One region of the Metapseudomonas otitidis genome, then DNA from elsewhere that is predicted to be linked to it. Evidence: riboswitches for the same ligand, from Rfam matches in the RefSeq annotation. Region 1 holds a riboswitch; each other region holds the start of a gene.

Region 1 (5,282 bases):
GAGGGCGGTGGCCCTGACCAGTTCGAGGATTTCGCCGCGCAGCTGCACGGCCCGGCGGGGGTCGAGCAGGGAGGCGTCGTAGTACTCGTCGGCCAGGCGCTCCAGGTCGCGCAGCGGGCCGTAGGTTTCGGCGCGGGTCAGCGGCGGCATCAGGTGGTCGATGATCACCGCCTGGGCGCGGCGCTTGGCCTGGGCGCCTTCGCCGGGGTCGTTGACGATGAAGGGGTAGATGTTCGGCAGCGGCCCCATCACCGCGTCCGGCCAGCATTCGGCGGACAGGCCGACACCCTTGCCGGGCAGCCATTCGAGGTTGCCGTGCTTGCCGACGTGCACCAGCGCATCGGCGCCGAACACCTCGCGCAGCCAGAAATAAAAGGCCAGGTAGCCGTGGGGCGGTACCAGCGACGGGTCGTGGTAGATGGCCGCCGGGTCCAACTGGTAGCCCCGCGCCGGCTGGATGCCGACGAAGGCGAGGCCGAAGCGCAGGCCGGCGATCATCATCCGTCCGCTGCGGAACATCGGGTCCTGTTGCGGCTCGCCCCAGCGCTCCGTCACCGCCCGCTGGTTGGCTTCGGGGAGGCGGGAGAAGCAGGCGAGGTAGTCGTCCAGGGCCAGGCTCTGGGCGCAGGGGCGGGCGTCGAGGTTGTCGAGGTCGTTGCTGACGCCGCCCAGCAGGCTGTGGATGAGGGCGGTGCCGCTCTCCGGCAGGCCGGCCACGGGGTAACCCCGGGCCTCCAGGGCGCGGAGGATATTCAGCGCGCCGGCCGGGGTGTCCAGGCCCACGCCGTTGCCGATGCGGCCGTCACGGGTGGGGTAGTTGGCGAGGATCAGCGCCACGCGCTTGTCGGCGTTGGCCTTGCGCGCCAGCAGCAGCCAGCGCCGCGCCAGTTCGGCGACGAAGTCCATGCGCTCGACATGGGGCAGGTAGCAGACCACGTCGCTCTGGCTGCGCTCGCTGCGCCAGGCCAGGCCTTTGAAGCTGATGGCGCGGGTGATGAGGCGGCCGTCCAGCTCCGGCAGGGCGACGTGCATGGCCAGGTCACGGGGGCCCAGGCCCTGGGCGTTGGCCTCCCACTGGGGCTGGTTGTCCAGGCTGCAGATGGCCTGGAACACCGGCACGTCGCGGCGGAACGGGCGCAGGCTGGGGGCCTCCGGCGAGGACTGGGCGAAGCCGGTGGTGTTGATGATCAGCTCGACGCCGGCCTCGTCCAGCCAGTCTTCGAGGGTGGCCAGGCAGGCGGCCTCCTTGAGGCTGGCCACGGCGATGGGCAGGGGGTTGAGGCCCTGGGCGGCGAGGCGTTCGCAGAAGGTGTCGAGGAAGCCGGTGTTCGCCGCCTGCAGGTGGGTGCGGTAGAACACCAGCGCCACCACGGGCTGCTCGGGTTGCCAGTCGGCGCGCCAGTGGGCGAGCCCGGCGTTGGGCTGGCGCGGGTGGTAGACCGCGACGCGGGGCAGCGCCCTGGGCTCCTCCCAGGGCATCGCGTGGCCCAGGCAGCGGCTGGCGAGGCAGGCGAACAGCTGCCGGGCGTTGTCCAGCCCGCCCTGGCGCAGGTAGTGCCAGTAGCGCTCGGCATCCTCTGTGGGAACGGTGCAGAGCCGTGCCAGCTCGGGATCGGGGCGGTCGTCTCCGGGCACCAGGATCAGCGTGGCGCCGCGCTCGGCCAGCGCCACCAGTTGCTCGATGCCGTAGCGCCAGTAGCCGACGCCGCCGTGCACGGAGATGAGGATGACCTTGGCGTGCTGCAGCACCTCGTCGACGTAGAGGTCCACCGAGGCGTGGTTCTGCAGCTGCATCGGGTTGGCCAGGCGCAGGCTCGGGTAGTCCTCCGGCAGCGTGCGGGCGGCCTCGGCCAGCAGCGCCAGGTGCGAGTCGCCGCTGCAGAGGATGACCAGCTCGGCGGGCGTCTGGGCCAGATGGGCGATGCCATCGTCGGGGACGAAGCCGCCGGGCTGGGTGCGCAACAGGTGCATGGCTCGGGCCTCGGCTCGGTGGAGCGGCCCTCTCCCGGGGGAGAGGCGCCGGTTCGGTGGTTACGCCAGGGCGGTGCGCAGTTCGTTGGCGATGGTGGCCTGGTCCAGCTCCTGGCCGATCACCACCAGGCGGGTGGCGCGGGGCTCGTCGCTGCGCCAGGCGCGGTCGAAGTGCTTGTCGAAGCGCTTGCCGACGCCCTGCACCAGCAGGCGCATGGGCTTGCCGGTGACGGCGACGAAGCCCTTGATGCGCAGGATGGCGTGGCGTTCCACCAACTGGCCGAGGGCCGCGAGCAGGGCGCGCTCGTCCACTTCCGGGAGGTCGACGTGGAAGGAGTCGAACTCGTCGTGGTCGTGGTCCTCGTGTTCTTCGTGGTCGTGGTGGGTGGGGCGGCTGTCGATGTGCAGCTCGGCTTCGGCGTTCAGGCCCAGCAGCACGTCCAGCGGAAGCTTGCCGGAGGCGGCCTCGACCACCTTCACCGCCGGCGGCAGCTCTTCGCTGACTTCGGCGCGTACGGCGGCCAGGGCGTCGGCATCCAGCAGGTCGGTCTTGTTGAGGATCACCAGGTCGGCGCTGGCCAGCTGGTCTTCGAAGAGTTCGTGCAGGGGCGATTCGTGGTCGAGGTTCGGGTCCTGCTTGCGCTGCTCGTCCACCTGGTCGGGGAAGGCGGCGAAGGTGCCGGCGGCGACGGCGGGGCTGTCCACCACGGTGATCACCGCGTCCACGGTGCAGGCATTGCGGATCTCGGGCCACTGGAAGGCCTGCACCAGGGGCTTGGGCAGGGCCAGGCCGGAGGTCTCGATGAGGATCTGGTCGAGGTCGCCACGGCGCGCCACCAGTTCGCGCATGACCGGGAAGAACTCTTCCTGCACGGTGCAGCACAGGCAGCCGTTGGCCAGTTCGAAGACGCGGCCCACGGCCTCTTCCTCGCTGCAGCCGATGCTGCATTGCTTGAGGATGTCGCCGTCGATGCCCAGCTCGCCGAATTCGTTGACGATCACCGCGATGCGGCGACCCTGGGCGTTGTCCAGCATGTGGCGGAGGAGGGTGGTCTTACCGGCACCGAGGAAGCCGGTGACGATGGTGACGGGGAGCTTGGCCAGGGTTTTCATGCGCGCCTCTCAGGTGCTCTGTGGCGGGCATGACGAATGCAGCGGGCCGGGCCCACTGGAGGTATTCGCCACCGGATCACCCCGCCCGGTTGTCTGGAAATTCGCCGAGGCAGGTCTCCTGGCTCGCAGCCTGGCGCGGGGCGCCGCCGGGTCCGCCTTCCCGCCCGTGGGCAGTGGCTGTGGACAGGGCATCAGCTGCTTACAGTTGCGGGGGCAGCCGTGGCTTGGACCACGTTCCCTCTTAGCTCCAGCGCTCGCTGGAGAACCTCGAAAGGACGGAAGGCTACGCAGGGCCCGGGCGGCGGTCAATCGCGTTGGTTGACGCCTCGTCGGGCCCGTGCTGTCCTTGCGCGGATTTTTCCCGCCCGGTCGCCTGCCACGCCATGAACCCCGCTGCTCCTTCCCTGACGCCGCCTTCGCTGGTGGCCGGTTTCGGCTGCCGCCAGGGCTGCACGGCGGCGGAGCTGGGGGCCTTGCTGGATGCCTGCCTGGCCGAGGCCGGGGTGCCGCCGGCGCGCCTGGCGGCGTTGGCGACCCGCGAGGACCGCGCCCTGGAGCTAGGCCTGCAGGCGCTGGCGGCGGAGCGCAACCTGCCGTTGCAGGGCGTTTCCCCCGAGGCGCTGAACGCCCTGGAGGCGCGCCTGAGCCAGCCGTCCGAGCGGGTCCGCGCCCTGGCCGGCAGTGCGGGGGTGGCCGAGGCGGCGGCCCTGGCGCTGGCCGATCGGCTGGGGCAGGGGCCTTCGCACCTGCTGCTCGACAAACGCCGCAGTGCTCGCGCGACCTGCGCGTTGGCCTGCATCCACCTGGAGGCTGAACGGCCATGACGGTCTATTTCATTGGCGCCGGTCCGGGCGATCCGGAACTCATCACGGTGAAGGGGCAGCGGCTGATCCACCGCTGCCCGGTGATCCTCTATGCCGGCTCGCTGGTGCCGGAGGCGGTGCTGGAGGGGCACCAGGCGCAGCAGGTGGTGAACACCGCCGAGCTGCACCTGGAGCAGATCGTTGCGCTGCTGGCCGAGGCCCATGCCCGGGGCCAGGACGTGGCGCGGGTGCATTCGGGCGATCCGTCGCTGTATGGCGCCATCGGCGAGCAGATCCGCCACCTGCGCGAGCGTGGCATTCCCTACGAGATCGTGCCGGGCGTTACTGCCACGGCGGCCTGTGCGGCCCTGCTGGGCTGCGAGCTGACGCTGCCGGAGGTGTCGCAGACGCTGATCCTCACCCGCCACGCCAGCAAGACGCGGATGCCCGAGGGCGAGTCCCTGGGGGACCTGGCCCGTCACCGGGCGACCCTGGCGATCCACCTGGGGGTGAGCCGGATCGAGGAAATCGTCGCCGAACTGCTGCCGCACTACGGGCCGGCCTGCCCGGTGGCGGTGATCCACCGCGCCAGCTGGCCGGACCAGGCCCAGGTCACCGGCACCCTCGCCGACATCGCCGAGAAGGTGCGGGCCGTGGGCTTTCGCCGGACGGCGCTGATCCTGGTGGGGGAGGTGCTGGCGGCCGAGGGCTTTGCCGACTCGTCGCTGTACCGCGCCGGGCATGCGCACCTGTACCGGCCGGGCGAGTGACGGCTCGGTCGCGAGAGGATCGCTGCATATCGCTGAGTGTTGCCTGCCGGATGCCGGCTTTTTCGCCTGCGTTCGCCTTGCCCGCCCCGATCCGCCCGGGCTTTTCGGCGGGCCTGTAGTGACGTACCGCTGTGAAACCCGCAGAATGCAGCCTTTCCGGCCTTTGGCCGGCCCGTCCGTATGACTTCGGCCTTGAGCGACCTGACTCCTTATGCGAATGCGCTTGATGCTGCTGGGCGGTGGCAATGCCCTTGGACAGGCGCTGATTCGCCTGGGTGCCGAGGATGATGTGGGGTTCCTCGCCCCGCGCCCGCCCGAGCAGGGTTGGGACGCCGCCAGCCTGACGCAGTTGCTCGACGACACCCGCCCCGACGCGGTGGTGAACCTCGCCTACTACTTCGACTGGTTCCAGGCCGAAGACGTGAGCGCTGAGCGCTTCGCGGCCCAGGAGCGGTCGGTGGAGCGCCTCGCCGAGCTGTGCCAGCACCACAACATCGTGCTGCTGCAGCCTTCCAGCTACCGGGTCTTCGATGGCGCCCGCGCCACGGCCTACAGCGAGAAGGACGAGACCATTCCCCTGAGCCTGCGTGGCCAGTCCCTCTGGCGCATCGAGCAGAGCGTTCGC
Region 2 (5,282 bases), 2.9 Mb from region 1:
CTGAAGTGAAAGGTATTGGGCCCGTATGTCGAATCACGTTGCTGGCTCTACTACCAGAGCTGGGCCACCTGAACCGCAAGCAGATTGCGGCATTGGTGGGTGTCGCGCCCTTCAACCGGGACAGCGGCTACTACCGGGGTACCCGGCGAGTTTGGGGTGGGCGATCCGAAGTCAGGAAGGTGCTCTACATGGCCACGCTGTCGGCCATTCGCAGCCGCAACGAGGTCGTGCACAGCTTCTATCGGAGACTAAAAGAACAGGGGAAACCCGGCAAAGTAGCGGTCGTCGCCTGCATGCGGAAACTGCTCACCATCCTCAATGCGATGCTCCGTGATCAGGCACATTTCAGGCCTCAAGTGGCTTGACGCTGAACACGGTTGCTCGCCCGGCAAGGCGAAACAGGTGACATCAATAGAACTCGATAATCAGCAACACGCTTTTGGGCATAGCTTTTCAGACGGTGCCCTGCCCAGGCATCTCTCGACAGCCCCCCGGCAATGGCCGTTGCTCAGGCCGGCTTCCGCCACACGCTCGCCAGCCAGGGCTGCTGCTCGCGGGGCAGCCCCGCCGGCCGGTAATAGTGCTCCAGCGCCTGGAAGCCCGCCGCCTCCAGCAACTCACGCCAGCGCGCGTAGTCGTGCCAGGCGCCGTAGCGCTGGCCGTTCCAGCCCTCCTCGTTCTGCCCCCGTGGATTGGAGCTGAACAACACGCCACCCGGCCGCAGGGTGGCGTGCAACTGGCCGAGTACACGCGGCAACTCCTGCAGCGGCACGTGGAACAGGCTGGCATTGGCGAACACCCCATCGAAGCGCTCGGCGGGCAGCTCCAGCGCCAGGAAGTTCTGCTGCCAAACCTCGCAACCGGCATCGGTGCGGGCCATTTCGACGAAGCGCGCCGTACCGTCCAGCCCCACCGGGCGATGGCCGAGGCGGCGGAAGGTCTGCAGGTCGCGCCCCGGGCCGCAGCCGAAGTCGAGGATGTCGAACGGCCCGCCCGGCCCCAGATGGCGCAGCAGCGCCTCGATGTTCTGGCTCACGTCGTGGTCGCGGGTGCCCTCGCGGAAGCCCTCGGCATTGCGCTGGTAGTCATCCAGGGTGATGGCGCTGATGGCATCGAGATCGTGGGGTTCCAGGCTCATGGGGCCTCCGGGCAGTGAACGGCGGCGGGCATTCTACCGGCTGCGATGGGAACGGCCATGGCCGGCCGACAGGGCGAATGATTCCCGACAACGGTTGACGCCACCCCGTGCCAGTGGTCAGATGCGCGCCGTTCCAGGTGCCTCACGCCGCCGCGCGTGAGGTGAAACGGGAAGCCGGTGCGTCCATCAGGACCAGTCCGGCGCTGCCCCCGCAACGGTAAGCGAGCGCTGCATTCGGTACGCCACTGTGCCCACGGCATGGGAAGGCGAATGCGGCGTGATCCTCGCAAGCCCGGAGACCGGCCTGGAGCATCGATAGGCAAACCCGCGGTGGGCGGGCACGGGCCGGTTTCTCGCACGGGTGCACGCGCCCGCGCGCGCCTTTGCATTCCCTCCGGGCTCCATTCATTCCTGACGTGATAGGAACGACATGTCCCGTACCTTCAGCTCCAACGCTCCGGCGAGCGCCGCCTTCGGCCTGCTCGCGCTATCCATTTCCTTCTCCCTGCACGCCGAAGACGGCACCCTGGCGCTACCGGCCACCGCCGTCACCGACCAGGCGGACGACACCGCCATCCGCCTCGACACGCCCGTGCCCGCCGGCTCGCGCCTGGGCCTGTCCGCCCTGGAAACCCCGGCCAGCACCAGCGCCATCAGCGGTGACGAGGTGCGCGCACGCAACAACGCCACCGTGCAGGACGCCGTGACCCGCAGCCCCGGCATCACCCACATCGGCACCCCCGGCAACGGCGGCACCGCCCTCTCGGCCCGGGGCTTCACCGGCCACGCCTCGGTGATGCAGCTGTACGACGGCACGCGCTTCTACACCGGCATGGGCACCACCACCTTCCCCACCGACCCGTGGATGGTCGAGCGCATCGACGTGATCCGTGGCCCGGCCTCGGTGCTCTACGGCGAAGGCGCCACCGGCGCGGTGATCAACGTGGTGCCGAAGAAGCCTTTCGACGGCGAGATCCGCAACCGCCTGCGCCTGGGCTACGGCTCCGACGACCGCCAGCAGATGGCCCTGGACAGCGGCGGCTCGCTCACCGACACCCTCAGCTACCGCCTCAACCTCAACCGCGAGGCCAGCCACGGCTGGATCGACCGGGGCGACTCGAAGAACCTCGGCCTCAGCGCCGCCCTGCGCTGGCAGGCCAGCGACGCCCTGGCCTTCACCCTCGCCCACGACCAGGGCGACCTGCAGCCGATGAACTATTTCGGCACGCCGCTGATCGACGGCCACCTGCGGGACAGCCTGAAAGACAAGAACTACAACCTGCACAACGCCGAGCTGCACTACAACGACCAGTGGACCCGGCTCGTCACCGACTGGACGCCCAGCGAAGGCTTCAGCGCCAGCAACCAGCTCTACCACATCAAGAGCCGCCGCTACTGGCGCAACGCCGAGGCCTACACCTGGGACGCCGGCCGGGGCCAGCTGAAGCGCGCCGAGCAGCTGCGCATCAAGCACGAGCAGGAGCAGATCGGCGACCGCCAGACCTTCACCTTCGACCACTCACTGTTCGGCCTCGACAGCCGCACGCTGGTCGGCGGCGAGTTCAACCGCATCCGCTTCGACCTGCTGAACAACGCGCCCTACACCGACATCGACGGCGACTACGTCGACCCGTGGAACCCCGCCCCCGGCTACTTCCAGAGCGCCTCGGCCTACCGCCCGCACTCGCGCAGCGAAACCCACACCGCCGCCCTGTTCGCCGAGAACCGCACCCAACTGAGCGAGCGCTGGTCCGTGGTCACCGGCCTGCGTCGCGACCAGAACCACATCGACCGCACCGATCTTCCCAACGAGAACCGCGCACAACCATTGCGCAGCGACCGCAGCATCCAGGGCGGCAACTGGCGCGCCGGCCTGGTGTTCGCCGCCACCCCGCAGCTGTCCTTCTACGGCCAGTACTCCACCAGCGAGGACGGCGTCAGCAACCTCATCACCCTCAATTCTGGCCAGCAGAATATGGACCTGACCGAGTCGAAGCAGACCGAGTTCGGCCTCAAGCAGCAGTTCTGGGACGGGCGCGGCGAGTGGACCCTGGCCGCCTACCACATCGTCAAGAAGAAGTTGCTCTCCCGCGAATCAGCAAAAGGTCAGGCCCAGCAGATCGGCCAGCAGTCCTCCGACGGCCTGGAGGCGACCCTGGAACTGGCTCTGGAGCAGGGCTGGCACGTCTCGGCCAACGCCTCGCTGCTGCGCGCCGAGTACGACGAATTCAATGAGGCCAAGGACGATCTTCTCGTCTCCCGGTCCGGCAACCGCCCCACCGACGTGCCACGGCGCACCGCCAACCTCTGGGTCAGCAAGGCGCTCGGCCATGACCTGGACGCTGGCCTCGGCGCGCGCTACGTCGACGCCCGTTACGCCGACGCCGCCAACACCGTCAAAGTACCCGGCTACACCGTGCTCGACGCCAACCTCGGCTGGCAGGTGCTGCCCGACACGCGCCTGGGGCTGGAGCTGAACAACCTGCTGGACCGCCGCTACGCCGTCACCCAGCAGAACGGCGGCCAGCAGTGGCTGCTGGGCCAGCCGCGCTCGTTCTTCGTCACCGCCGACTACAGCTTCTGAGGGTTACGCCATGTCCCGCCTGAACCTCCATGACCTGCGCTGGGCCCCTGACGGCGCCCTCGCCGGCTGGTCCCTGGACGGCATCGGGCTGGACGTGGCGGAAGGCGAGTTCGTCGGCCTCATCGGCCCCAACGGCAGCGGCAAGAGCAGCCTGCTGCGCTGCATCTACCGCGCCGCCCGCCCCCACGGCGGCACGGTGCGGGTGGACGACGAGGACATCTGGCGCCAGCCGCCGCGCTGGTGCGCACAGCGGGTCGCCGTGGTGCTGCAGGAGTTCCCCAGCGACTTCGGCCTCAGCGTCGCCGAGGTCGCCGCCATGGGCCGCTCGCCCCACCAGGGGCCGTTCGACGGCGACACCGCCGCCGACCGCGCCCGGGTCGGCGAAGCGCTGCGCCAGGTGGCCCTGGAGGCCCACCGCGACACCCCGTTCGCCCGGCTCTCCGGCGGCGAAAAACAACGCGCCCTGCTGGCCCGCGCCCTGGTGCAAGCCCCCGGCCTGCTGCTGCTCGACGAACCCACCAACCACCTCGACCCGCGCTACCAGCTGGAGCTGCTGGCCCTGCTGCGCCGCCTGCGGCTGAGCACCCTGGCCAGCTTCCACGACCTCAACCTCGCCGCCGCCTTCTGCGACCGCCTGCTGGTGCTCGATGGCGGCCGCCTGGTAGCCAGCGGCACCCCCGAAGCCGTGCTCACGCCGCAACGCCTGCTGGAGGTGTTCGGCACCCCAGCGCTGGTGGACCGCCACCCCATCGGCGGCCACCCACGCATCACCTGGATCACTCCCCCATGAAAAGCCGCTCCCTCGCCCTCGCCGCCCTGCTGCTCGCCGGCAGCGCCCAGGCCACCCAGTACCCGGTGACCATCACCAGCTGCAACCGCCAGGTGGTGTTCGAGCACGCCCCCACCCACGCCGTCAGCCAGGACGTGAACCTCACCGGCATGCTGATCGCCCTCGGCCTGCGCGAGCGCATGGCCGGCTACAGCGGCGTCAGCGGCTGGAAGACCCTCGACCCGAGCCTGCGCGAGGCCCTCGCCGGCCTGCCGGAACTGGCCCGCAAGTACCCCTCGGTGGAAACCCTGCTGGCCGCCGACACCGACTTCTTCTTCGCCGGCTGGAACTACGGCATGCACGTGGGTGGCGACGTCACCCCCGCCACCCTCGCGCCGCTGGGCATCCCGGTGTACGAACTGAGCGAGTCCTGCGCCCACGTCATGCCCCGCGAGGCGGCCAGCCTCGATGACCTCTACCGCGACCTGGAGAACCTCGGCCGCATCTTCGACGTCGAGCCCCGCGCCCAGGCCCTGGTGACCGGCCTCAAGGCCCGCGTGGCGGCCGTGGGCGAACGCCTGGCCGGCGTCGCCGAGCGGCCCCGGGTGTTCCTCTACGACAGCGGCGAAGACCGCCCCTTCAGCAGCGGCCGCCTCGGCATGCCCCAGGCCCTGATCGAAGCCGCCGGCGGGCATAACCTGCTCAGCGACCTGGCCGCCAGCTGGACCCAGGTCAACTGGGAAACCGTGGTGGAGCGCGACCCGCAGGTGATCGTCATCGTCGACTACGGC
Region 3 (5,282 bases), 2.5 Mb from region 1:
CGGTGACGGTGGTCTTGCCCTGGCCGGAGGCGGGGGCGGCGATGAGCAGCGCGGGGCAGGTGCGGGTCATCAGAACTCCACGCCTTTCTGGGCCTTCACCCCGGCCTTGAAGGCGTGCTTGACCAGGCTCATCTCGGTGACGGTATCCGCCGCCTCGATCAGCGCCTCGGGCGCGCCCCGGCCGGTGGCGACCACGTGCTGGTGCTCGGGACGGGACTCGATGTCGCGCAGCACCTCGTCCAGCGCCAGGTAGCCATGCTTGAGGGCGATGTTCAGCTCGTCGAGCACCACCAGGCCCACCTCGGGGTCGTCCAGCAGCTCACGGGCCACGGCCCAGGCGGCGCGGGCCTTGTCGATGTCGCGCTGGCGGTCCTGGGTGTCCCAGGTGTAGCCCTCGCCCATGACGTGGAAGCTCACCTCTTCGGGGAAGCGGCGGAAGAAGGCCTCCTCGCCGGTGGACATGCCGCCCTTGATGAACTGCACCACGCCCACCTTGAAGCCGTGGCCAAGGGCGCGGGCGACCATGCCGAAGGCGGAGCTGCTCTTGCCCTTGCCGTTGCCGGTGTGCACCAGCAGCAGGCCGTACTCGTCCTGGGCCTGGGCGATTTTCTCGTCGATCAGGGCTTTCTTGCGCTGCATGCGCGCCTTGTGGCGCTGGTCGCGTTCGGGGGATTCGCTCATGGGAGTCCTCGGTTCGGGGCCGACGCGGGCGCCGGCGGAAGGATGCGCAGTTTACGCCGGGTGCGGCGGCGGCCCGAAGGCTTTTCCGCCGCACCCGGCAAGGATGTTCAGGGGTTACAGGGCCTGGTAGCGGACGCTGAAGTAGACGGCCTGGCCGGGCTGGTTGAAGTCCTTGGCGGTCTCGTAGTCAGCCGCGAAGAGGTTGCTGACCTTGGCTTGCAGGCGCCATTCCTCGTTCAGCCAGTACTCGCCACGCAGGTCGAGGGTGGCGAAGCCGGCCAGGCGGTCGTCGTTGGCCACGTCGTCGAAACGCCGCCCTTCGGCGTGCAGGGTGGCGCCCAGGCCGACGGCACCGATGCGCCGGTCCAGGTCCAGGTTGAACACCTGCTGGGCACGACGTGGCAGCTGCTTGCCGTGGTTGCCGTCGTGGGCGCGGTTGACGCTGTCGAGCAGGGTCAGGTTGGCGTTCCAGTCCCAGCCGAGCCAGCGGCTGCCGAGGCTCAGCTCGGCGCCGTCGATGCGCGCCTTGCCGATGTTGTTGGGGCCGCCGAAGGGGCCGGTGCCGGCCTGGGCATCGTGGACGATGAGGTCGTCGACGTGGGTGCGGAACAGGTTGGCCGACCAGTGCCCCCAGTCGTGTTCGCCGCTCAGCGCCGCTTCGAGGCTTTCGGAGGTCTCGGCCTTGAGCCTGGGGTTGCCGTAGTCGGGGTAGTACAGCTCGTTGAAGGTGGGCGCCTTGAAGGCAGTGCCGTAGCTGAGGCTGAAGCGCAGCGCCTTGCTGAGGGCGTAGCCCCAGGCGGCGCTGCCGGTGTCGTGGCGGCCGAACTGCTGGTTGTCGTCGCGGCGCAGGGCGAGCTGCCAGTCATGCCGGCCGGCTTCCCCCAGGTACTGGGCGAAGGTGCCCCGATTGAGGCGCGAGTCGCGGTCGAAGCGGGTGGAGCTGTCCACCTCGTCCTGCTGCCAGTCATGGCCGATGCTGAAGGTGTGGCCCTCGGCCAGGGTGAATTCGTTGAGCCAGGAGGCGGTGTCGCGGCGGGTGTCGAAGCGCGAGTCGAACTGCCCGCCGGCCTCGGTGCGCGACAGGTCTTCGCTGCGCCCGGCCTGGAGGGTGATGCCCCAGGGCTCCACCGGGCTGAAACGGGCGCGCCCGCCGATGACGCGCTGCTCGTTGTCGGCGTTGGCATTGCGGCCGCCGCCGGGGCTGGACCGCGACACCAGGTCCAGGTCGGTGTGGGCCTTGGCCCGCAGCAGGGTGCCATCCAGTTCCAGGCCGTTGTCGAAGCGGTAGCCGGCGCGCAGGTTGCCGGAGAGGTTGCGGTAGCCGTCGGCGTCGCCCTCGTGGTAGCTGCTGCGCGCGCGGGTGGCGTCGATGCCGTCGCTGTCCTGGCTGCTCATGCCCAGGCTGTACCAGCCCTGCTCGCCGCCGCCGCTGACGCCGGCACTGCCCTGGTAGCTGTCGTGGGTGCCGTAGCCGGCGGAGAACCAGGGCTTGGCGGTGCCGTCGCCGCTGCCCTGGCGGGTGAAGATCTGGATCACTCCGCCGATGGCTTCGGAGCCGTAGAGGCTGGAGCGCGGGCCACGGACCACCTCGATGCGCTCGATCAACTCCACCGGCAGGTCCTGGAAGGCAGCCAGGCCGTTGCTGGCCGCGCCGATCTTCACCCCGTCCACCAGCACCAGCACGTGGTCGGACTCGGCGCCGCGCATGAACAGCGTGGTGTTCTTGCCGGGGCCGCCGTTGTTGCTGAGGGTGACGCCGGGCACCTGGCGCAGCAGCTCGGGCACCGAGTGGGCCTGGCTGCGCTCGATGGCGTCGCGGTCGATGACGGTGGTGGCGGCCAGGCTGGCGCGCACTGGCTGCGAGGTGCGCGTGGCGGTGACGCTCTGGGGCGCCAGTTCGAGGGGCTCGCCATGGGCCGGCAGAACGGCACCGAGGCCGAGCAGCATCCATGTGGCGGATGCCCGGGATACGGGGGACTGCATGTGGGGTCTCCGTCGCGCCACCCGCGCGACTCCAGGGATGGATGCATGGCCGTGGCCATGCTCGCTCGCACCGGGCCGGTCTCCGGGCTTGCGAGCGGAACCTGGGGTTCCCCGACCGCGCCTTCCCATGCGTGGGCACAGTGGCTGGATGCGGTGGTTGACTCGCCTACCGTTGCGGGGGCAGCGCCGGATTCTTGATGGAATGGACCGGCTTCCCTGTTTCACCCCACCGGCCAAAAGCCGTGGGGCACCTGGTGCAGGCGCGCAGCTTAGTGGCGCGGCGGGACAGGGTCAATCGAGCCCGCGCCGCGCCGGACGGGAGGGTTCAGGCGCCGTCCTTCTCGCAGTTGACCATCCAGGGCACGCCGAAACGGTCTTCGAACATGCCGAAGCGAACGGCCCAGAAGGTGGGCTCCAGGGGCATCTGCACGGTGCCGCCGGCACTGAGCCCGCTGAACACCCGCTCGGCCTCGGCAATGCTGTCGACGTTGAGCGACACCGAGCAGCCGCGAATGCCGGCGTGGGGCTGCTCGGGCAGGCTGTCGGAGGCCATCAGCGACTGGCCGTCGCGGGTCAGGCAGGCGTGGATGATGTGCCCGTGGCAATCAGTGGGTACGTGGGCAGCGGCCGGGGTTTCGCCGAAGGTCATCATCCGGAGTTCGCCACCGAGTACATCGGCGTAGAAGGTGAAGGCCTCCCGGCAGGTGCCGGGGAAGATCAGGTAGGCATTGATGCGCATGAGGGGGTTCCTCCCTGTGGGGTTCCGCCACGCTCCGTGGCGGCCCCCTCATGCTCCGCCGATCCGCCGGATTGTCGATGACCGTCCGGCGAACGGCGTCGGTGCGCCGCTCAGTTCCGGGGCAGGCGGATGCGGAACTCGGCGCCGCCCAGGGGCGAGTCGCCCAGGGCCAGTTCGCCCTCGAAGCTCTCGACGATGTCCAGCACCACGGCAGTGCCGATGCCCTGCCCCGGGTGCTGGGCGTCGGCCCGCTCGCCGCGCTGGAGGATGCGCGCGCGCTGGTCCGGGGGTACGCCGGGGCCGTCGTCCTCCACCACCAGCTCGCAACTGGCCTCGTGCTCTCGGGCGCTGACCCGCACGGTGCCGAGGCACAGCCGGTAGGCGTTCTCCAGCAGGTTGCCGAGCATCTCCAGCAAGGCGCCCTGCTCCACGGGCACCTGCAGGTTCGGGTCGAAGTCCCGCAGGACCCTGACCCGCTTGTCGCGATAGACCTTGTCGAGGGCGTCGCAGAGGGTGTCCAGCAGCGGGGCGAGCTGCACCCGGTGGCGCACCAGGCCGCTCTTGCGCAGGGTGGCCCGTTGCAGCTGGTAGCCGATCTGCTGGCTCATGCGTTCGATCTGGTTGCGCAACACCCGCGCCGGTTCGGTGTCGCCAGGGCGGGTGGCGATGGTCTCGCTGACGCCCTGCAGCACCGAGAGCGGCGTCTTGAGGCTGTGGGCCAGGTCGTCGAGGGAATGGCGGTAGCGCTCGCGCTGGCGGCGTTCGCTGTCCAGCAGGCGGTTGAGGGACTTGGTCAGGCGCAGCAGCTCGCGGGGGTGGGCGTCGCTCAGGGCATCGCGGGTGCCGGACTCCACCTGGTCCAGCTCCTCACTGAGGCGGCGCAGGCTGCGAAAGCCCCAGGTGAGGCCGAACCAGAGCATCACCAGCAGCACCAGCAGGGCCGTGCCGAGCCAGAAGTAGAGCTGCTGGAGGAAGCCGTCGTGCATCACCTGGTAGTCGCTCATCGGTTGCATGGTGACGATGCTGAAGGCAGCGGCCTGGTCGCGCAGCAGGTCGATCTCGACGTCGTAGACGAAGAAGCGCCGGCCGCGATCGTCGTGGATCTGGGTGAACTCGTGGCCACGTCCGTCGTAGCGCGGCATGTAGTGGACGCTCTCGTCCTGAGAGGAGCGCGACTGCCAGATCAGGCGGCCGTCGCTGTCGTAGATGAAGCCGAGCTGGTGGGCGTCGAGGTTGTCGAATTCCTCGTCGGGGAGCTTGTCGGGCATGTCGAGCTTGCCGTCGACGATGCGGGCGGCAGCGATCAGCGCGCTGGCATCGGCCGCGAGGCGCTTCTCGATGGCCTGCTCCATGGCGGTGTCGAAGGCTTTGCTGAGCACCGGCAGCAGCGCCAGCATGAACAGCACCGCCAGGCCGGCGGCGCCGAGCATCAACCGCAGGCGCAGGGAGAACCCCGCCAGGGGGTGTCGCCTCATCGGCAGCGCTCGGTGAACAGGTAGCCCTGGCCGCGCACCGTGTCGATGGGGCGGAAGCCGTTGTCGCCTTCGAGCTTGCGCCGCAGCCGGCCGACCAGCACTTCGATGACGTTGGGGTCGCGCTCGTCGTCGTCCGGGTAGAGCTGCTCCATCAGCCGCTCCTTGGCGACCACCTGCTGGTGGTGGCGCATGAGGTATTCGAGGATGCGGTATTCGAAGGCGGTGAGCCCAAGGGACTCGCCGTTCATCATCGCCTGCTTGCGGTTCAGGTCGAGCACCAGGGGCCCGGCCTCGATGGTGGACTGGACGAAGCCGGACGAACGCCGCAGCAGGGCATTGAGGCGGGCCTCCAGCTCTTCGAACTGGAACGGCTTGACCACGTAGTCGTCGGCGCCGGCGGCCAG
Region 4 (5,282 bases), 2.3 Mb from region 1:
TGCATCGCGCAGGGTCGAGGAGCGGGCATCAGCGCCCAGCGGGCCCAGGGGCGCACCGCAGCGGGCGGGGTGTCCGTTGGCCAGCAGGGCGAAGTCGATCACCACCGGCTGCGGGCCGCTGGGGGCTTGGGCGGCGCATGCCGAGAGCAGGGCCGTGCCGAGCAGAAGGGGAAAGCGATGAGCGTGCATGGACGGCCTCTCAGAAGCGCGAGCTGAGGGTGAGGTTGACGCTGCGGCCTTCCTCGTAGCTGAAGGTGTTGGCCTGGGTCTGCTGGTAGGTGGCGTAGGCCTGGTCGAACAGGTTGGTCACCCCCAGGTCGACGCGGTACGGGTCGCGCTCCCAGGTCAGGCCGATGTCGTGCAGGGCGTAGCCGTCGCGGCGGCGCAGCAGGGTGTCGTCGTAGTCCTGGGCCTTGACGAACTGCCCGCGGTAGTTGATCGACCATTGCTCGTCGAGGCGGTAGCCCAGGGTCAGGGCCAGCTTGTCCGGCGGTGCGTAGAGGTCGGCGCCGGTCTGGGCGTTGCGCGAGCGCAGCTGGGAGTACCCCAGGCCGACGCTCAGGCGGTCCAGCTCGTAGGCCGCCTCGATCTCGCCACCCTGGCGCTCGGCCCGGGCCACGTTGCGCCGCTGGAACACCTGGCCGACGCCGGCGAAGGGCGCCTGGCGCACGTAGGTGCCGACCACCTGGGAGTCGATCAGGTCGTAGACGTCCTCGTCGAAGCCGGTGGCCTTGAGGCGGAACTGGTCGCCGGCGGCCAGCAGGTCGCTGAAGTCCAGGGTGAAGCCGGCTTCCCAGGTCTTGCTGGTCTCCGGTTCCAGGCCCGGGTTGGGGCGGAAGTTGAACAGCGCCCGGCGGGTGTCCAGGTTGCCGTACATCTCGGTCATGGTCGGCGCGCGGAAGGCTTCGCCGTAGCTGACGAACAGCCCCAGGGGGTCGATGGGCTGATACTTCAGGGCGATCTTCGGCGAGAGGCGGCTGTGGCGGGCGTCGCCCTGGCCGGGGGAGGACAGCCTGTAGTCGTCGTGGCGCAACGCGGCGATCAGGGTCCAGCGGTCGAAGGTCTGCTCGCTCTGGATGAAGCCGCCAAGGGCGCGCAGCTCGCCGTCGGGCAGCACCGAGTTGCCCTGGCCGTTGGAGGTGTTCTCGGCGGTGTCCTTGTAGTAGTCCACGCCGTAGGTGAGGCGCTGCCGGTAGTGCTCGCCCACCTCGAAGGTGCTGGTGTTCTGCAGGCTGCCGCCGTCGGTACGGGTCATGGCCGAGGTGTCGGCCTGGGGCGGTGTCGAGCGGCTGTGGCCGGCGAGGCTGAAGCGGGTGCGGTAGAGGCTCAGCTTGCCGTCCAGCCAGCTGCGGTCGGTGTCGTGGAACGACCAGTTGCCGGTGTACTGCTCCTGCCGGCGGCGGGTGTCCTGGTCGAAGGGGAACACCAGGTTGCCGCCGGGGTTGGTGGGGCCGGTGAAGTCGTCGTCGAAGGTCTGGCGGCTCAGCTCCACCCGGTTCAGTTCGCCCAGGTTGAGGCCGGCCTTGAGCAGGCTGGCGCCCAGGTCGCCGTCGTTGGGGTACTCCGAATCCGCGCCGCCCTTGCCGGTGTGAATGGCGCCGTAGTTGCGGTAGGTGGCACTGGCCAGCACGTCGGCCTGGTCGTTCAGTGCTGCGGCGGTGAGGTGGGTGGAGAAGGCCTCGTTGCCGCTGCGGTAACCCACCTTGGCCTGGCCGCCGTAGCCGCGCTCGGGGTCGACGTAGTCCTCCGCTGCCAGGGTTTCGAAGGCCATCACGCCGCCCAGGCCGCCACTGCCATAGGCCGCCGACATGGGGCCGCGCACCACGTCCACCTGGCGGATGAAGTCGGGGTCGAGCAGCAGCGGGCTGTTCACGCCGCCCTCGTTGTTACGCCGCGCACCGTCCACCGTGAGGATGATGCGTGGCCCCTGCAGACCACGGATGGCGGGGATCTGTGCCGCAGGGCGGGGGCCGCCGCCGAAGTTCACGTTGGGCAGGCTGCGCAGCACGCTGGACAGGCTATCGGCCTGGGCATCCTCGAGGGCCTTGCGGTCCACCGTGGACACCGAGGCCGGCAGGTCGAAGCTGCTGTTGGCGCTGCGGGTGGCGGTGACGGTGGTGCTGTCCAGCACCAGGGTCTTGCCGTCTCCCTGGGCCTGGGCGGCGGCGCAGAGCAGGAGCAGCAGCGGCCAGGCCGTGGCGGGCGAGGGGAGGAAGGCGGAGCGCCAGAACGAAGGGGATGGCATCACGGCCATGGGCGTCGGTCCCTGTTGTTGTCGAGTGGTTCCGGGAACGACCTGTGCCGCATGGCGCCGAGCTGTCCGATCCCTGGATGACTACCGGGCGCCTCATGGCGCCCGCATGCACTTGGCAGGCCTCTGGGGCGCTGCGGGACGGATGCTAGCAAGGGCCCCCGATGCGGCCCGACTGCGACGAGCTGCCACACCCCGGGCGCCCGGAGGCCTGCGGGTGGCGCCTGGCTGGCAGGGGAAAGTCGACTGTGGCGGACTGTCGCAGGCAGGGAGGCGCACGGGGCGCTCGCAGGGGCGCAAAAATTTGCCTTTGCCGCCCGCAGGCCCGCCAGTAAGATGGCCGCCGATGGTTTCCGGGCAACCGCCCGGAGCAACAGGGAACATGGTGCGGCGCAACGCCCAGGCCATGGCTGCCCCCGCAACTGTAAGCAGCGAGCGAAACCCGAAGCACCACTGGCCCCGGCCGGGAAGGTGGGTGGAGCATTGACCTGCGAGCCAGGAGACCTGCCATCCGTAACGGGCACGAGGCCCGACCCCTAGAACTGGTCACCGCGCGGTGGGCGCGGCAAGGAACCGCACATGCATATCGAACCCGGCGTCGTCGAAGGCGCCAAGCTCCTGCTCAGCTATGGCACCGCCGTCACCGCCTTCGGCCTGACCGCCAAGATGGCCTACGACAGCATCCGCACCAACGGCGGCATCAGCGCCCTGGCCCTGCGCAGTTTGATCGCCACGGCCCTGGTGTTCTGCTTCTTCGAGGTGTTCCCGCATCACGCGGTGGGCGTCTCCGAGGTCCACCTGATCCTCGGCTCGACCCTGTTGCTGATGTTCGGCGCCGGCGCGGCCGCCATCGGCCTGGCCGCCGGGCTGCTGGTCCAGGGCCTGTTCTTCGCCCCCTTCGACCTGCCGCAGTACGGCATGAACGTCACCACCCTGCTGGTGCCCCTGTGGGGCATCAGCCTGCTGGCCAACCGCATCATCCCGGCTCGCACCGCCTACGTGGAAACCCGCTACAGCCAGGCCCTGGCGCTGTCCACCGCCTACCAGGGCGGCATCGTCGCCTGGGTGGCCTTCTGGGCCTTCTACGGCCACGGCTTCACCGCCGAGACCCTGGCCTCGGTGAGCACCTTCGGCCTGGCCTACATGAGCGTGATCCTGGTGGAACCGCTGATCGACCTGGGCGTACTGGCCCTGGCCAAGACCCTGTCGCGCTACAGCCAGGGCCCTCTGTTTAACGTCCGCCTGCACCACGCCGCGGCCTGATCCGACACACCTGCCGCCCGGCTGCAATGGACGGGCGGCCTCGTCATTACCCTTCGAATCTGTCCTGTTTCCGTCGCCCAAGTTTCACATGGCTGTGAATGTGACGACTTTCCGACGCCTCGCAACATCCAAGTTCGCCAGTAAACGGCGGCACATGACAACTTCCCCGGATTAATCCCATCGCTCACAACTTGGCCAACTTCCAAGTTTCGTCCGGCTCAATACGAAATTTTCCCTCGAACTGCTGAAAGCCCCGCCGCGTGTGGGCTTGGCGCACTCCTTGACAAAAGTCCGGCGCCATTGAATCGACCTCGCAAAGCACGGCAGTTAGCGCGCTACTTGCCGACTAAGTTCATTCGAAAAATGGAGATTGGCAGTCCGGAAATGTAGGTTCTCTGCAAAAAATACGGCTGTTAGCATGAAAACTGCACGACGCGGATAAGTCTCGACGAGTTTCGAAGTTGGTGAAGATGCTGGATGACTTGGCTTTATTCGTGCAGATCGTACGGGCAGGGAGCTTCGCAAAAGCAAGCAGGGTACTAGGGATACCTGCCAATACCCTCAGCCGCCGCCTGATGAGCCTGGAACGCAGTCTCGGCACGGCCCTTTTTCTCCGCTCCACCCGGTTGCTGCGCTGCACGGCCGATGGGGAGCGGCTCTACCAGAAATGCAAGACGAGCATCGACCACCTGGGCAACGCCCTGGCCACCTTGCGTGACGACGCCCAGGGCATCGTCGGCCAGGTGCGCATCCAGGTGCCCACGGGTTTTTTCGAATGCCAGGAGAACGGCTTCTTCAGCCAGCTCCTGCGCCAGCACCCGGGGCTGGAACTGGACGTGGTGGTGGCGGACCACGAGCCGGACCTGGTGCTGGACGGGCTGGACCTGCTGTTCTTCCTCGGTGAGCTGAAGAACGACGCCTACGTGGTACGCAAGCTGTTCGACCTGGAGCTGGGTCTCTACGCCAGCCCCGGCTACCTGGCCATGCACGGCGTGCCGGAGCGGGTGGAGGACCTGGCCGAACATGCCTGCCTGCACCTGAAGAACGTCCAAAGCTGCGAGTTGCATTCGAGCTGCGGCCGCCGGACCTATCGCCTGCGCCCTAACGGGCGGCTGGCGACCACGTCCAGCTCGGCCCTGCTCAATGCAGCGATCAACGATTCGGGCATCGCCCTGCTGTCCACCCTGGCCGCGGAATGGCGCAAGGAGCAGCTGGTGCGCATCCTGCCCGACTACGCCGTACGCGGGCGGGCGCTGCATGCCGCCTATTCCAGCCACCGCACGCTCTCGGCCTGCGGGCGTGCGGTGCTCGACTTCGCCGTGGCGACGGCCCAGCAGGCCTGCGACCTGGTGCAGACCGGGCATGCCTGATGGGGACCGGCGCCGCCGGGGGGAGAGTAGGGAATGCGCGATCCGGACAACGAGCAGCTGTACCAGGCACACCAGGGCCGGACCTTCATGCGTCCGCGCTTTCCGCCCCGCCTGGAGCAGCAGTACCGCGAATCGCTGACGCGGGATTTCCTGCCGTTCCAGAAGGCCTCGGCCGTGGTGGTGCTGCTGGTGTGGGCGCTGTTCATGGGGCTGGACCTGCTGCACTTCGACCTGCAGGCCGGTCTCGATGGCTGGCTGGTACTGCTGGCGGGGGTGCGGGTCGGCATCCTGCTGCTGCTCACCGGCCTGGTGCTGCAGATGCTGCTGCGCGGCATCGAGGCCTACTCGGTGCGCTTCGCCTCGTGGGTGCTGCTATTGGTGCTGGCCGGTGGCATGGC

Evidence for each region. A riboswitch is a leader RNA that binds a small molecule or an ion and turns the genes downstream of it on or off. The one in region 1 is predicted to bind cobalamin.
Region 2: it holds a riboswitch for cobalamin, as region 1 does, so the genes downstream of both, PotMrB4_RS17480 (TonB-dependent receptor) here and cobW (cobalamin biosynthesis protein CobW) in region 1, are expected to answer to the same signal.
Region 3: it holds a riboswitch for cobalamin, as region 1 does, so the genes downstream of both, btuB (TonB-dependent vitamin B12 receptor) here and cobW (cobalamin biosynthesis protein CobW) in region 1, are expected to answer to the same signal.
Region 4: it holds a riboswitch for cobalamin, as region 1 does, so the genes downstream of both, PotMrB4_RS14605 (energy-coupling factor ABC transporter permease) here and cobW (cobalamin biosynthesis protein CobW) in region 1, are expected to answer to the same signal.

The regions. Positions count from the first base shown of each region.
Region 1 covers NZ_AP022642.1:875,499-880,780, forward strand. Annotated here, with positions in the region: gene cobN (cobaltochelatase subunit CobN) at 1-1,971, opposite strand, end outside; gene cobW (cobalamin biosynthesis protein CobW) at 2,032-3,084, opposite strand; cobalamin riboswitch at 3,176-3,369, opposite strand; gene PotMrB4_RS04140 (cobalamin biosynthesis protein) at 3,468-3,908, shown strand; gene cobM (precorrin-4 C(11)-methyltransferase) at 3,905-4,657, shown strand; gene PotMrB4_RS04150 (sugar nucleotide-binding protein) at 4,869-5,282, shown strand, end outside.
Region 2 covers NZ_AP022642.1:3,821,315-3,826,596, forward strand. Annotated here, with positions in the region: gene PotMrB4_RS17470 (IS110 family RNA-guided transposase) at 1-365, shown strand, start outside; gene PotMrB4_RS17475 (class I SAM-dependent methyltransferase) at 509-1,138, opposite strand; cobalamin riboswitch at 1,257-1,460, shown strand; gene PotMrB4_RS17480 (TonB-dependent receptor) at 1,569-3,722, shown strand; gene PotMrB4_RS17485 (ABC transporter ATP-binding protein) at 3,733-4,512, shown strand; gene PotMrB4_RS17490 (ABC transporter substrate-binding protein) at 4,509-5,282, shown strand, end outside.
Region 3 covers NZ_AP022642.1:4,441,659-4,446,940, forward strand. Annotated here, with positions in the region: gene PotMrB4_RS20440 (cobyrinate a,c-diamide synthase) at 1-70, opposite strand, end outside; gene cobO (cob(I)yrinic acid a,c-diamide adenosyltransferase) at 70-681, opposite strand; gene btuB (TonB-dependent vitamin B12 receptor) at 796-2,628, opposite strand; cobalamin riboswitch at 2,721-2,934, opposite strand; gene PotMrB4_RS20455 (VOC family protein) at 2,990-3,403, opposite strand; gene PotMrB4_RS20460 (ATP-binding protein) at 3,514-4,878, opposite strand; gene PotMrB4_RS20465 (response regulator) at 4,875-5,282, opposite strand, start outside.
Region 4 covers NZ_AP022642.1:3,186,397-3,191,678, reverse strand. Annotated here, with positions in the region: gene PotMrB4_RS14615 (MbnP family copper-binding protein) at 1-189, opposite strand, end outside; gene PotMrB4_RS14610 (TonB-dependent hemoglobin/transferrin/lactoferrin family receptor) at 200-2,254, opposite strand; cobalamin riboswitch at 2,582-2,777, shown strand; gene PotMrB4_RS14605 (energy-coupling factor ABC transporter permease) at 2,831-3,514, shown strand; gene PotMrB4_RS14600 (LysR family transcriptional regulator) at 3,985-4,884, shown strand; gene PotMrB4_RS14595 (GGDEF domain-containing protein) at 4,918-5,282, shown strand, end outside.